One region of the Hymenobacter arcticus genome, then DNA from elsewhere that is predicted to be linked to it. Evidence: riboswitches for the same ligand, from Rfam matches in the RefSeq annotation. Region 1 holds a riboswitch; each other region holds the start of a gene.

Evidence for each region. Region 1 has a riboswitch for S-adenosylmethionine ahead of ACYVGC_RS03520 (phosphoadenosine phosphosulfate reductase family protein). Riboswitches for the same ligand answer to the same signal wherever they lie in the genome.
Region 2: another riboswitch for S-adenosylmethionine. It lies ahead of ACYVGC_RS19810 (homoserine dehydrogenase); the one in region 1 lies ahead of ACYVGC_RS03520 (phosphoadenosine phosphosulfate reductase family protein).
Region 3: another riboswitch for S-adenosylmethionine. It lies ahead of ACYVGC_RS05935 (peroxiredoxin-like family protein); the one in region 1 lies ahead of ACYVGC_RS03520 (phosphoadenosine phosphosulfate reductase family protein).
Region 4: another riboswitch for S-adenosylmethionine. It lies ahead of metH (methionine synthase); the one in region 1 lies ahead of ACYVGC_RS03520 (phosphoadenosine phosphosulfate reductase family protein).

What each region holds. Positions count from the first base shown of each region.
Region 1 is NZ_BAAGXF010000001.1:812,370-815,944, forward strand. Features, by position in the region: gene pruA (L-glutamate gamma-semialdehyde dehydrogenase) at 1-1,408, shown strand, start outside; SAM riboswitch class I at 1,595-1,688, shown strand; gene ACYVGC_RS03520 (phosphoadenosine phosphosulfate reductase family protein) at 1,972-2,730, shown strand; gene cysD (sulfate adenylyltransferase subunit CysD) at 2,904-3,575, shown strand, end outside.
Region 2 is NZ_BAAGXF010000014.1:128,491-132,065, forward strand. Features, by position in the region: gene ACYVGC_RS19805 (Gfo/Idh/MocA family oxidoreductase) at 1-260, opposite strand, end outside; gene ACYVGC_RS19810 (homoserine dehydrogenase) at 482-1,699, opposite strand; SAM riboswitch class I at 1,844-1,963, opposite strand; gene ACYVGC_RS19815 ((2Fe-2S)-binding protein) at 2,356-2,943, shown strand; gene ACYVGC_RS19820 (FAD binding domain-containing protein) at 2,954-3,575, shown strand, end outside.
Region 3 is NZ_BAAGXF010000002.1:552,902-556,476, reverse strand. Features, by position in the region: gene ACYVGC_RS05945 (hypothetical protein) at 33-443, opposite strand; gene ACYVGC_RS05940 (LysM peptidoglycan-binding domain-containing protein) at 616-897, shown strand; SAM riboswitch class I at 1,186-1,302, shown strand; gene ACYVGC_RS05935 (peroxiredoxin-like family protein) at 1,670-2,368, shown strand; gene ACYVGC_RS05930 (O-acetylhomoserine aminocarboxypropyltransferase/cysteine synthase family protein) at 2,426-3,575, shown strand, end outside.
Region 4 is NZ_BAAGXF010000002.1:533,338-536,912, reverse strand. Features, by position in the region: gene metH (methionine synthase) at 1-2,437, opposite strand, end outside; SAM riboswitch class I at 2,513-2,621, opposite strand; gene ACYVGC_RS05850 (SGNH/GDSL hydrolase family protein) at 2,709-3,575, opposite strand, start outside.

The DNA of each region.
Region 1 (3,575 bases):
CGCGGCGCTGGCCGCCCGCACCGCCTGGGCCGAGCTGCCCTGGCAGGAGCGCGGCGCTATTTTCCTGAAAGCCGCCGAGCTGCTAGCCGGCCCCTACCGCGCCCGTCTCAACGCGGCCACCATGCTGGGCCAGAGCAAGAACGCGTTCCAGGCCGAGATTGATGCCGCTTGCGAACTTATTGACTTCCTGCGCTTTAACGTGCATTTCATGCAGGAAATCTACCGCCAGCAGCCCGAGTCATCGCTCGGCATGTGGAACCGCCTGGAGCACCGCCCGCTCGAAGGCTTCGTGTTTGCGCTCACGCCCTTCAACTTCACTTCCATCGCCGCTAACCTGCCCGTGGCCGCCGCCCTCATGGGCAACGTGACGGTGTGGAAGCCCGCCTACCCCCAAATCTATTCGGCCCAGGTGCTGATGGAGTTGTTCCAGGAAGCCGGCGTGCCGGCCGGCGTTATCAACCTCATTTTTGTGGATGGCCCGGTGGCCGGCGACATCATCTTCAAGCACCGCGACTTTGCGGGCATTCACTTCACGGGCTCGACCAAGGTATTCCAGACTATTTGGGGTGAAATCGGGCAGAATATTCACCGCTACAAGTCGTACCCGCGCATTGTGGGCGAAACCGGCGGCAAGGACTTCATTATCGCCCACCCCTCGGCCCACGCCAAGGCCGTGGCCACCGGCATCTCACGCGGCGCGTTTGAGTACCAGGGCCAGAAGTGCTCGGCCGCCTCGCGCGTGTACCTACCCTCCAACCTGGCCGACGAGATTCTGGGTTACGTGAAGCAGGACGTGGAGTCGATGAAAATGGGTGATGTCGAGGACTTTACCAACTTCATCAACGCCGTTATCACCGAAGCTAGCTTCGACAAGCTCGCCAAGTACATCGACGAGGCCCAAGCCAGCCCCGACGCCGAAATCGTGGTGGGCGGCCACTACGACAAGTCGAAAGGCTACTTCGTGCAGCCCACCGTCATCCTAGCCAAAGACCCTAAGTACGTAACCATGTGCGACGAGCTATTCGGCCCCGTCGTGACCGTGTATGTGTATGATGCCGAGCAGTTTGAGGCTACCCTGGACATCGTGGACAGCACCTCGCCCTACGCCCTCACCGGCGCTATTTTTTCGCAGGACCGCTACGCCATCGACCTGGCTACCAAGAAGCTCGTGAACGCGGCCGGCAACTTCTACATCAACGACAAACCTACCGGCGCGGTAGTGGGCCAGCAGCCCTTCGGCGGGGCCCGCGCCTCGGGCACCAACGACAAGGCCGGCTCGCTGCTCAACTTGCAACGCTGGGTGTCGCCCCGCGCCATTAAGGAGACGTTTAACCCGCCCACGGAGTACCCATACCCCTTCATGGGCGCTGAGCCCCAGGAAGATTTGAACCTGGATAAGGGTCTGTAGCACAAGCCAACGCCTTGACTGGAAAAACAAAACCCTAACCCCCGGCTTATACCGGGGTCAAGACCAACGGGCGGCTTCTCTGACGAGAGGCCGCCCGTTGATTTTCAGGCACTTGCTAGTTTATTTGGAATTTCGAAAATTCCTACTCTACCTTTGTGCCATCAATTCCTCTTGCCAGAAGGATTGTTTTTATACAGAGGCGCGGAGAGACAGGCTCGACGAAACGCCGGCAACCCCCAGCTACTTGCTGGAACGGTGCCAAGTCCTGACCATATAAAAACAAGTTGCCGTGTGCTGCTCTAACAACCTCCGCCTTACGACCACCTCGCTTGCTGCCTTACAGCATGGGTGTTGTTGTATATGCGGCGCTGGCCGAATGCGCGCCGGCGTGATGCGGAGCTGTTAACGCCGCGTAGCGCGGCCGCCGGTCGCCCATTTCTCCGTTCGGGTACTGCCATTTCCTGCCAGGGTTAGCCGCGCGCTGCCTGTCCGCACTGGTTTGTCGCGCCGGGCCATTTTCTTCTTGGTGTTTTCGTGCCCGAAGCACCGCTCCTTTTCTCAGTATGGATGCTACCCTTGAAGCGCAGGTCGATGACTTACGCGGCTACCTACCCGACCATTCGGTGCCCGAAACCCTGGCCTTGCTAGCCGACCATTTTCCCGGCCGGGCATCGTTTTCTACCTCCTTCGGGCTTGAAGACCAGCTGATTACCCACTTCATTTTTGAGCATGAGCTACCTATTCGGGTGTTTACGCTCGACACGGGCCGCAATTTTCAGGAAACGTATTCGACCTGGAACAAGACGCTGCTGCGCTACGGCCAGCCCATCGAAGTGTATGCGCCGCAGGCGGCCAGCCTCGAAGCCCTGGTGACCCAAAAAGGCCCCAACAGCTTCTACGAGAGCCTCGATAACCGCAAGGAATGCTGCCACATCCGCAAGGTAGAGCCGCTGGCACGGGCCCTGGCCGGTCAGCAGGTGTGGGTAACGGGCATCCGCGCCGAGCAATCGCAGAACCGCCAGCACATGCACCGCGCCGAGTGGGATGCCGGCCACCGCCTCATCAAAGTGCACCCGCTCTTCGACTGGACCTGGGCGCAGTGCCTGGACTATGCCCAGGCCCACGGTATTCCGGTTAACCCGCTGCATCAGAAGGGCTTTGTGAGCATCGGCTGCGCGCCCTGCACCCGCGCCATTGCGCCGGGCGAGGACTTCCGGGCCGGCCGCTGGTGGTGGGAAAACGCCGACGCCAAGGAGTGCGGCCTGCATAACACCGCCGAGCACCAGGGCCTCGACCCGGTGGTGGAGCGAATGCCGGGCTAGCACTTAACTCCTTTATTATCAATTTTTTGTTATTGCGAGCGCAACGCAGTGGAACGCGGCAATCTTTCCTTCACGCTAGGGTTAGTAATCAAATACCGCGAACGACCAAGGAAAGATTGCCGCGCTCCACTGCGTTGCGCTCGCAGTGACAAACGATAAAATACTATTAGACAATGGATTACCTAGATAAATTAGAAGCCGAAGCTATTCACATTCTCCGCGAGGTGGCGGGCCAGTTTGAGCGGCCGGCGCTGCTGTTTTCGGGCGGCAAAGACTCGATTGCCCTCACGCGGCTGGCCGAAAAAGCGTTTCGGCCCGGTAAGTTTCCGTTTCCGCTCGTGCATATCGACACGGGCCACAACTTCCAGGAAATCATTAATTTCCGCGATGAGCTGGCCGCCTCGCTGGGCGAGAAGCTGATTGTGCGCAAGGTGGAGGACACCATTCGGGCGCGCGGCCTGCACGAGCCGGGTGGCAAATACCCGAGCCGCAACCCCTTGCAAACCTATACGTTGCTAGATGTAATTGAGGAGTTTGAGTTCGACGCCTGCATTGGGGGGGCGCGGCGCGACGAGGAGAAAGCCCGCGCTAAGGAGCGCATCTTTTCGGTGCGCGACGACTTTGGCCAGTGGGACCCCAAGCGCCAGCGCCCCGAGCTATGGAACATCTACAACGGCCGCATTCAGAAGGGTGAAAACGTGCGCGTATTCCCCATTTCCAACTGGACGGAGCTGGACGTGTGGAACTACATCCAGCGCGAAAACATCAAGCTGCCCGAGATTTATTTCTCGCACGAGCGCCAGTGCGTGGTGCTGCCCAGCGGCCAATTATTGGGCTTCAGCGAG
Region 2 (3,575 bases), on a different contig from region 1:
CGGGTGAGGTCGTAGTGGGTGTCGTTGGGGGTATTCACCACCACCAGCTCCAGGGTGGGGTCGGCGAGCAGGGCCTCGATGCTGGACTGGCTGCTGATGTGCGGGTAGTCGGCGGCCATGCGCTGCTGGTGGCGCTCCACCACCGAGCGCAGCTCGAAGCCGGGGTGCTGGGCCAGAAACGGCGCGTGGAAAAGCTTGCCCGACATGCCATAGGCCAGCAGGCCAGTGGCAATGGGTGCATCGGAGGGAGAAGGGGTCATGCCCAAATATAGCCGGCGGGTTAGCATCGCCCTCCTCGGTTACCCCACCCCCTAACCCCACGCCGCTTGATGCGCGGAATCCTCCGGGAGAGGGGGAACTAGCTCTAATTATAAAATTCTATCTTACAGATACTTATCTCTAAAACTAGTTCCCCTCTCCCGGAGGATTCCGCGCATCAAGCAGCGTGGGCTAGGGGTGGGGTGCCCCGCGGAGGGCGATGCTACCGCGCCGCAGCCCGCAGCGGCGCGGCCAGCCGCACCACGCACACGCCGGGCGCGTGCAGCCACGCCGAGCGCGCCAGCTGGCCCAGCCCAATGCTGCCGGTGAGGTAGTTGCCCCGCGTGCCGGACCGAAACTCCTCGTGCACGGCCGTGAAATCGCTCACGTCGGGCGCGCCGTTTTCTTCCTCAAACGTCACGAGCACGTCCACCTCGGCCGCGTCGGGGGTGAGGGCGAGGTGGGCATTCTGCTGAATTTTCTTGTAGCCGTAGCGGTAGCCGTAGGTGAGCGCCGAGAGGTCGCTGAGCACGGCCGAGGCCGTGGGGAACGCCCCCGCGCCGCGCCCCAAAAAGAACTGCCGGTCGGCAAAACCGCTTTGGGTGATGATGCCGTTAAACTCGTCGTGCACCTGCGCCAGCTCGTGGCCGGGGCGCACCAGCGTGGGCAGCACCGCTGCCGCCAGCCCGCCGCCCGGCAGCCGCCGCGCCTCGGCTACCAGCTTGAGCACCAGGCCTTGCTCGCGGGCGTAGGCCGTGGCCAGCGCACTGATGCCGGTGATGCCCACCGTCAGCAATTCGGTGGGGGCCACCACCAGGCCAAAGGCGTGGGCCAGCAGCAGCACCAGCTTGTTGCGGGCGTCGAGGCCCTCCACGTCGAGGGCCGGGTTGCTTTCGGCAAAGCCCAGTTCCTGGGCCTTGGCCAGGGCGGCGGCGTAGGGCTGGCCGTCGCGGTGCATGGCCGTGAGAATGTAGTTGGTCGAGCCATTCACGATGCCCTCCACCGATTCCAGCAGGTCGGTGTCGTAGTATTCTTCCAGGTTGCGGATAACGGGCAGGCTGGCGCAGGCCGCCGACTCGTAGAGCAACGGTGTACCCGTAGTGCGCTGAATTTCAATAAGTTCGGGCAAATGCTCGGCCAGCATCTTTTTGTTGGCCGTTACCACGGCTTTGCCGCGCAGCAGGGCCTCTTTCACAATGAGATACGCCTCGTCGGCGTCGTCAATCAGCTCCACAATCACGGTGAGGCTGGGGTCGTCGAGCAGGTCGTTTTTGTCGAACGTGAACAACTCGGCGGGCAGCGAGCGGGCTTTGTCGCGGTTTTTCACGGCGATGCGGCCAATGCGGGCACGCAGGCCGGGCGTGCGCTCCAGCACGGCGTGCAGGCCCTGGCCCACCACGCCAAAGCCAAAAAGACCAATGTTGAGGTCGGTACGAGTCATGAAAAAGGAATTGGGATAAACGCTGAAACGCGCGCCGCCTCCCCTGCCCTCTCTCAAAAAAATTCTCGCCGCAAAGGCCTAAAAAAAGCCCTTCCGACCAGTCAGAAGAGCTACGCGGCCGCTGGGGCGGCGCTGGCTACTCATAACTTATCTGCTTTCGAAAGTTGGCCAAAGCCGCGTTTCGAAACAGGAATTAGCACCTTCGCACTGCTGCTGGTTGCTAAGGCATCACAGGGCCTGTCCCTCCGCCTTTCTTGATAAGGGCCCCGGTGACGGAGCGTGCCGCAAAGGTAGAGCGCGCACCCCGCGCCCGCACCATTGGCGCGAAACCAGCGCCCGAAATCAGCCGCTCATTTAACGCGGATTTTACCCTTGTGAAAGGCGAAACTTTGCGTTGTATTCACTAGCATATAACGAGTTGCTGGCACTGCGCCATTCCCTTATTTCCGGAAACTTTACAAGCAAGTGATTCGCAGCGATAAGCAAAAACAGTGCTTAGCAGTCAGGCGTCTACCACCGCCACCGCCGGGCTAAGAAGCTTATTTAGAAATAATAAAAACATCAAAAACTCCTTTCGACGCGTAGGATTTGAGACGTCTGAAACGTGGGCCGTGGCCCGCGCTCACGATTTCCTTTTCCTCCTACTTTATCGACCCATGAGTTTACACTTCATCCAGGAGCCGCTCGAAAAAACGGCCCCCGCCGTGGTGCCTACGCAGGCCGTGACGCTAAACGTTAACGGCGAGGACCGCACCATCCAGATTGCCCCTTGGACCAGCCTGCTCGATGCCCTGCGCGAGTACATGGACCTCACCGGCACCAAGAAAGGCTGCGACCACGGCCAGTGCGGCGCCTGCACCATCCTCGTTGATGGCAAGCGCATTAACTCGTGCCTGGCCCTCGCTACGGTGTACCAGGGCAAGAAAATCCAGACCATCGAAGGCCTGGGTTCGGAGGATAACCTATCGCCGCTGCAACAGGCATTTGTGGACCACGACGCCTTCCAGTGCGGCTACTGCACGCCGGGCCAGATTTGCTCGGCGCAGGGTCTCATCAACGAGGGCCGCGCCAAGACCGAAGCCGAGGTGCGCGAGCACATGAGCGGCAACCTCTGCCGTTGCGGCGCCTACACCAACATTCTGTCGGCCGTGATGGAAGTGCTGCACGATGGCCAAGTAGTGGTAGACAACGGCACGCTGGTGACCATCCCGATGCAGCCCACTAAATCCAGCTCCGTTAGCTAAATTATTCGCTATGAACAGTTTCACCCTCACTCAAGCCACGGCCGCCGACGAGGCCGTGCGCGACCTCACCAGCCACGACGGCGCGGCCTACCTAGGCGGCGGCACCAACCTTGTGGACCTGATGAAGTACAACCTGGAGCGCCCCAGCCACCTCACCAGCCTGGGTCTGCTGCCGCTAACTGACATCACCAGCCTGCCCGACGGCGGCCTGCGCCTGGGCGCACTGGCCACCAATGCCGACACCGCCTGGCACCCCGAGGTGGAGAAGCGCTACCCGCTGCTGAGCCAGACCATACTAGCCGGGGCCACGCCGCAGTTGCGCAACGTGGCCACCAACGGCGGCAACCTCAACCAGCGCACCCGCTGCTACTACTTCTACGACTTGGCCGCGTCTTGCAACAAGCGGGAGCCTGGCACTGGCTGCTCAGCCCTCACCGGCCCCAACCGCGTGTGCGGCGTGCTGGGCACCAGCGACAGCTGCATTGCCACCCAGCCTTCGGATATGTGCGTGGCCCTGGCCGCCCTCGAAGCCACCGTGCGCGTGCAGGGGCCCGATGGCGAGCGCACCATCAAGTTTGACGATTACCACCGCCTGCCGGGCGACCAACCCGAGAAGGACAACACGCTGAAAC
Region 3 (3,575 bases), on a different contig from region 1:
TGAGCGGGCATAGGCCCTTCTAAAATCGTGGCTTACTTGCTTTTCAGCATCAGCTTGGCACCGCTGGTACCTACCAAAGTCAGTTTGTTGTCGGTCAGCGTTTCTACGTTAAAAGTGTTGCTGCTAGTGCTGCCTTCGGGCGTCATGGTGATGGTTTTGCCAGCCTGGTCAAACACGTACTTGCCGCTCTGCGAGCCAGCATAGGTGCCACCCGACGTAAAGCTGATTTCCATATTTTCATCGGCATCGCTCTGCTTCACTTTGTCGCCGGTGGCATCGGTTTGCTTGTCGGTCACCCAGGTCTTGCTGCTGGTGCCGTATAGCATATTAACGCCTTCTACCTTGCCTTTATCGCTGCCGCACGACGACACAACGAACAGAAAAGCCAACACGCTCAGCATGGAAGCGAAATAGGAGCGGAAGGATACAGGTGAAAAATTCATGGGGAAAAGAGTGAGGGTGAAAGAAAAGCCGTAACTGACTTCGGCTCTGCTTACGCACCGCTTTTTTTTTAGTTATATCTGGTAACCATCCCGCACCACCGCCGTAAAAAGCCACACGCCACCCAGCCCCGCTGCGGCAGCTATTCTTTCACACCCTAACCGCACTTGTCACATGGGCTTGCTCGATTTCTTGAATAACGAAGGTGATAAAAAGCCGGTTGATGCCACCCAGCCCGCTGCTGGCACCGATTTCTTCGGTAACAACAAACCCGCTGACGCCGCTGCCGGCACCGCCTATACCGTGGTAAGCGGCGACTCGCTCTCCCATATTGCCAAGCAACACTACGGCGACGCCGCCAAGTGGCACCAGATATACGAGGCCAATAAGGCCATCATCGGCAGTAACCCTGACCTAATTGAAGTAGGCCAGGAGTTAACCCTACCTAGTATCTAGGTACTTTTTGCAGAAAAAAGGTGAGAAAAGCCACTCCAGCATTGGGGTGGCCTTTTTATTTTTGTAGGATAAACCTTAGCTTACCAGTTGGGTGTGCGGTGAGCTTCAGCTTGCCGTTGTAAGCATACGGTAATGAGCATGTTATTACCCACGTCCTTGCGGTAGTATCCCGGCAAGCTGAAGCTTACCGCACATTTTTTCAATTGTCCTTGCATAGTTCGCGGCGCTGATTATCTTTGCCGTTACCAATCCGGTACTTTTCTGCAGCAGGCGGAATCGTTTTAGTAAGTTTTATACAGAAGCGGCGAGAGATTAGGCTCCGTGACCCGCTGGCAACCTTCACTCGCTGAAAGGTGCCAATTCCTACCCCGGCAGCTGCTTGTGCAGCCTGGGGGGCTATAAACCGAGTACCATGGCACACGCACCCCTCTTCCTCGCTTCCCAGCCCACTACTGCGCTTGCAGGCGGCTCCGGGTATTTTCTATCAGCCGCTTTAGCTAGCCCGGCCCTTTGCGCCCAGCGAATGCGAATGTGCTGTTGTTGCCAAGGATAACGCTTTCGGCGCTGTTTTCTCCTCTTTTCGTGGGTAGTATTTGTGCCGGCTGGCTCAGCCCCGGCATTGATTAATCGATGCGGTTGCTTAAATGCAAATTGCTGATTAACAAATACTTATAATATAAAATTCTTTTACGGAGTTTTACCGAAAAGCGAAACAGCCAACAGCACGGAGTTTGTCACAAACTTTTTTATCGTCGCTATTCCGCTTTGTCGCATGTCTGCTTTCATCCAGTCTCCCCCCGCTCCTACTACCGCTTTTCAGCACGAGCTGGCCGCCACGGCCCAGCACGTAGCCACGGCCCTGCCCCCGGCTGCTTCGCAAATCATTGACGGCGGCATTGCCACAGTAACCGCCGCCGGGCTCACCCAGCACGTGCTATCGGCCGGCCAGCTGGCCCCCGACTTCATCTTGCCCGCTGCCGACGGCCAGCCCCAGAGCTTGGCCGCGCTACTGGCGCAGGGGCCGGTAGTGCTCGCTTTTTACCGCGGCAACTGGTGCCCCTACTGCAACGTGCAGCTGCGCGCCTACCAGCAGGCCCTGCCCGAGCTGGCCCTGCGCGGAGCCACGCTGGTGGCCGTGTCGCCCCAGGTACCCGCGCTTAGCAGCCTCACGGCCAGCGAGAAAAAGCTGGCCTTCCCAGTGCTCAGCGACGTGGGCAACGTGGTAGCCCGGCAGTATGGCCTGGCCTACGGCGTGGGTGCCGAGGTGGCCGACACGCTGCGGAGCGTGGGCATCGACCTGACGGCTTTTAACGGCACGGCCGACGATGAGCTGCCGCTCACGGCCACGTTCGTCATCAACACCGACGGCGTGATTGGCTGGCGCTGGGTGGAGGCCAATTTCAAGCACCGCGCCGACCCGGCCGACCTCATTCGGGCCCTGGAACAGCTGCCGGCTCCGCAGCTGGCGTAGCCACCTCATTGTATATTCTTGATTTTCAATTCAAACCGCTTTTAATTCCCCACCGTCATGGCTACTCCCAACCTGCACTTCGAAACGCTGCAACTTCACGCCGGCCAAGTGCCCGACCCCACCACCGGCTCGCGCGCGGTGCCCATTCACCAAACCACCAGCTACGTGTTTAAGAGCGCGGAGCACGGCGCTAACTTATTTGCCCTGAAGGAGTTTGGCAACATCTACACCCGCTTGATGAACCCGACTACCGACGTGTTTGAGCAGCGCTTGGCGGCACTCGAAGGCGGGGTAGCGGCCGTGGCCGTGGGCTCGGGGCAGGCGGCGCAGTTTATTGCGCTCAATAATATTCTCCAGCAGGGCGACAACCTGGTGGCTAGCTCGTACCTCTACGGTGGCACCTACAACCAGTTTAAGGTGGCTTTCAAGCGCCTGGGTATTGAGGCGCGCTTCGTGGAGGGCGACTCGGCCGAAGGCTTTGAGGCGCTGATTGACGAGAATACCAAGGCGCTGTACGTCGAAACTATCGGCAACCCGAGCTTCAGCGTGCCTGATTTTGAGCGCATTGCGGCCGTGGCCAAAAAGCACGACATTCCACTGGTGGTGGACAATACCTTCGGCGCGGGCGGCTACCTGTTTCAGCCCCTCAAGCACGGCGCGAGCATTGTGGTGGCCTCGGCTACCAAGTGGATTGGCGGCCACGGCACCAGCGTGGGCGGCATCATTGTGGATGGCGGCACCTACGACTTCGGCAACGGCAAATACCCGCAGTTCACCGAGCCCAGCGAGGGCTACCACGGCCTGGTTTTCAACGACGTGTTTGGCAAAAACGGGCCGTTTGGCAACATTGCTTTCGCCATTCGGGCCCGCGTGGAAGGCCTGCGCGATTTTGGCCCCGCCATCAGCCCGTTCAACTCATTCTTGCTCTTGCAAGGCCTCGAAACGCTGAGCCTGCGCGTAGACCGCACCGTGGAAAACACCCTCAAGGTGGCCCAGTGGCTGGAGCAGCGCCCCGAGGTGGCCCAGGTAAACTACCCGGGCCTCGCCAGCAGCCCGCACCACGAAAACGCCGCCAAATACCTGAAGCGCGGCTTCGGTGGCGTGCTCTCGTTCACGCTGCACGGCACCAAGGAAACGGCCGTGGCCCTTATTGATAACCTCAAGCTAATCAGCCACTTGGCTAACGTAGGCGATGCCAAAACGCTTA
Region 4 (3,575 bases), on a different contig from region 1:
CCACACCCACGATGTTCTTGCCGATGTCGTGCACGTCGCCTTTCACGGTGGCCAGCAGTATTTTGCCGGCCGTTTGGCGGGCGGCGCCTTCCTTTTCGGCTTCGAGATAGGGCTGCAAGTAGGCCACGGCTTTCTTCATCACGCGAGCCGACTTCACTACCTGGGGCAGAAACATTTTGCCGGCCCCGAAGAGGTCGCCCACCACGTTCATGCCGGCCATCAGCGGGCCTTCAATCACGTCGAGCGGGCGGCCCACTTGCTGGCGCACCTCCTCGGTGTCCTGGTCGATAAACTCGGTGATGCCGCGCACCAGGGCGTGCTGCAGGCGCTCGGCCACAGGCAGGCTGCGCCAAGCGTCGGCCACTACTTCGACCTTACCCTTTTGCTTCACCGTTTCGGCAAAATCCACGAGGCGCTCGGTGGCGTCGGCGCGGCGGTTAAGCAGCACATCCTCACAGAGTTCGAGCAGGTCTTTGGGCACGTCATCGTACACAGCGAGCTGGCCGGCGTTCACGATGCCCATGTCCAGCCCCGCCCGGATGGCGTGGTAAAGGAAGGCGGCGTGCATGGCCTCGCGCACCGCGTCGTTGCCCCGGAACGAGAATGAGATGTTGCTGACGCCGCCGCTGGTGCGGCAGCCGGGCAGGTGCTCCTTTATCCACTGCACGGCCGCGATAAAATCGAGCGCGTAGTTGCGGTGCTCCTCCAGGCCAGTGCCCACGGTGAGGATGTTGGGGTCGAAAATAATATCGTCGGCCGGGAAGCCAACTTCCTTAACCAGAATATCATATGAGCGCTGGCAAATTTCAATGCGGCGCTCGTAGCTGTCGGCCTGACCGTTTTCGTCGAAAGCCATTACTACCACGGCCGCGCCGTACTGGCGCACCAGCCGGGCGTGGCGGCGGAAGGCATCCTCGCCCTCTTTCAAGGAAATGGAGTTGACAATGCTCTTGCCCTGCACGCACTTGAGACCGGCTTCGAGCACGCTCCACTTCGAGGAGTCAATCATGATGGGCAGGCGCGCAATGTCCGGCTCCGAGGCAATGAGGTGCAGAAAGGTCGTCATCACGGCCTCCGAGTCGAGCATGCCCTCGTCCATGTTGATGTCGAGCACCTGCGCGCCGTTTTCGGCCTGGGCGCGGGCCACGGCCAGCGCCGCCTCGTAGTCACCCGAGCGGATTAGCCGGGCAAAAGCGCGCGAGCCCGTCACGTTGCAGCGCTCGCCGATGTTGACAAACAGGCTGGCCGGCGTGATGTTAAATGGCTCTAAACCAGCCAGGTGCGTAGTACCCTTGGCCAGCTTCTCACCCCCGCCCCCGAGGGCCAGCGACGATACCGAGGCGGCCTCATCGTCCACGAGCGCGTCGCGCTGGGCGGCCGGGGCATCAGGGTGCAGCTGGCCGGCGTGCACGGCGCGGGGGCCGTAGGCGTCGGCTAGTTTCTTAAGCTCAGCAATGTGCTGGGGCGTGGTGCCGCAGCAGCCGCCCACCACGTTGAGCAGGCCTTCCTTGAGATAATCCTCGACCAGCGCGGCAAATTCCTGGGCGCTCTCGTCGTAGCCGCCGAAGGCGTTGGGCAGGCCGGCGTTGGGGTAGGCCGACACGGGCACATCGGCGAGACGGGCCAGCTCGCGCACGTAGGTGCGCAGCTGGTCGGCCCCAAGGGCGCAGTTGAGACCCACGCTCAGCAGCGGCAAGTGCTTGATACTGTGCCAGAAGGCTTCCACCGTTTGCCCGCTCAGGGTGCGGCCCGAGGCGTCGGTAATGGTGCCCGAAATCATGACGGGCACCACCCGGCCGCCTTCGTTGAAGAACTGCTGCACCGCGAACAGCGCGGCCTTGGCATTGAGGGTGTCGAAGATGGTTTCGATGAGCAGCGTGTCTACGCCGCCGTCCACGAGGCCGCGGGTTTGCTCGAGGTAGGCGGTGGCCAGCTCATCAAACGTCACGGCGCGGTAGCCGGGGCGGTTGACATCGGGCGAGAGCGAGGCGGTGCGGTTGGTGGGGCCGATGGCCCCAGCCACGAAGCGCGGCTGCTCGGGCGTTTTCGCCGAGTACTCGTCGGCTACTTCGCGGGCCAGCTTAGCCGACTCATAGTTAAGCTCATACACCACGTGCTCCAGGGCGTAGTCGGCCTGCGCAATGGTAGTGCCGCTGAAGGTATTGGTTTCCACCATGTCGGCGCCGGCCGCGAAATACTCGGCGTGGATGGCCCGGATAATATCGGGCCGCGTCAAGCTCAACAGGTCATTGTTGCCGCGCAGCGGGCGCGGGTGGTCGGCAAAGCGGGTGCCCCGAAAGTCCTCTTCTTCCAGCGGGTAGCGCTGAATCATGGTGCCCATGGCGCCGTCCAGAATCAGCAGACGCTGACGCATGAGTGCGGGCAGGGGCGAAATACAGGCGGGGTCGGGGGCGATGGCGGCGGGGGAAGCAGACATTTCTTTCGGGAGAAAATACAAGCGCAAAACGCTTCTATCCAGAAAGAAAGCCGCGCCAAGCGGCGCAGGTTCCGGCTGATATCTTCTTCGGCCGCAAACGCGGGCCGAACAGGAGTTGGCACCTACTCGGGGTAAGTTGCCAAGACGTCATCGGGCCTGGTCCCTCGGTCTTTCTGGATAGCAGCAGGTACGAAGATACTACGGCCCGGCCCTAAAAAAAAGCGCCTTCCCGGGGAGGAAGGCGCTTTTTCGTTAGCATGCCTTAGGGCACTTACGGCAGCAATACGCCGCGGTAGATGTTGGGGTCTACGTTCGGAATCGTCGAGCCGTAGTAGCTGTTGATAACGCGAATCCACTCGTTGGCAATAATAGCGTAGCCACGGGGCGTGGGGTGCACGCCATCGAGCCCGAAGAAGTTGCCGCTGGCAAACGTGGCCGTGTTATTCACGCCATTGGTGGCAATGCCGCTGGTGGCTACTCGGGTGAGGAAGCTGTTGGCATCGACCACCGGCACCTTAAAGCGCAGGGCCGTTTTAGCGATGATGGTGTTGAGCTGGGTAGTGCGGGCGACTACACTGGCTATTTCCGTTGCATCCAGCACGTACTGGTTCAGGACCGGATTGGTGGGGGTGCTACCCGCGCCAGCACCCACGAAGGGCTGGGCGGTCAGGGTGAGCAGGTCGGCGCTGGTGGCCAGGCGCACCACGGGGGCGGCGGTAGTGCCGGTCTGGATAAACACGCCCGGCGAAGCCGCGTTGGCAGTCTTGAAGGCGGCGGCTACGGCAGCCACCGTTACGGTATTGAAAAACGGCACGCTGGTCACGTTCGGGATGTTGGCCACGGCTCCTTTCACGGTGCCACCCTTGGTGATGGTGCTCAGGATGGCCCGGTAGCCGATACCAAAGCGCGTGGTGTCGGTGAGGCCGCCAAAGGGGTTGGTGGCCGCCACTACGCCGCCCGTGCTGGCGTAGGCCAGCACGTCGTTGTTGCCCATCCAGCAGGTGAAGAAGGTGGGCGTTTTCTGGCCGATGTAGGTAACATAGTCCTTGGTCGGCTTTTCGGCCGCCGTCAGCAAGCGCTCATAAAAGGGGTTGATGGCCCCGTACGGCGCCAGGCCACCCGTGAGCGACGAGAGGCT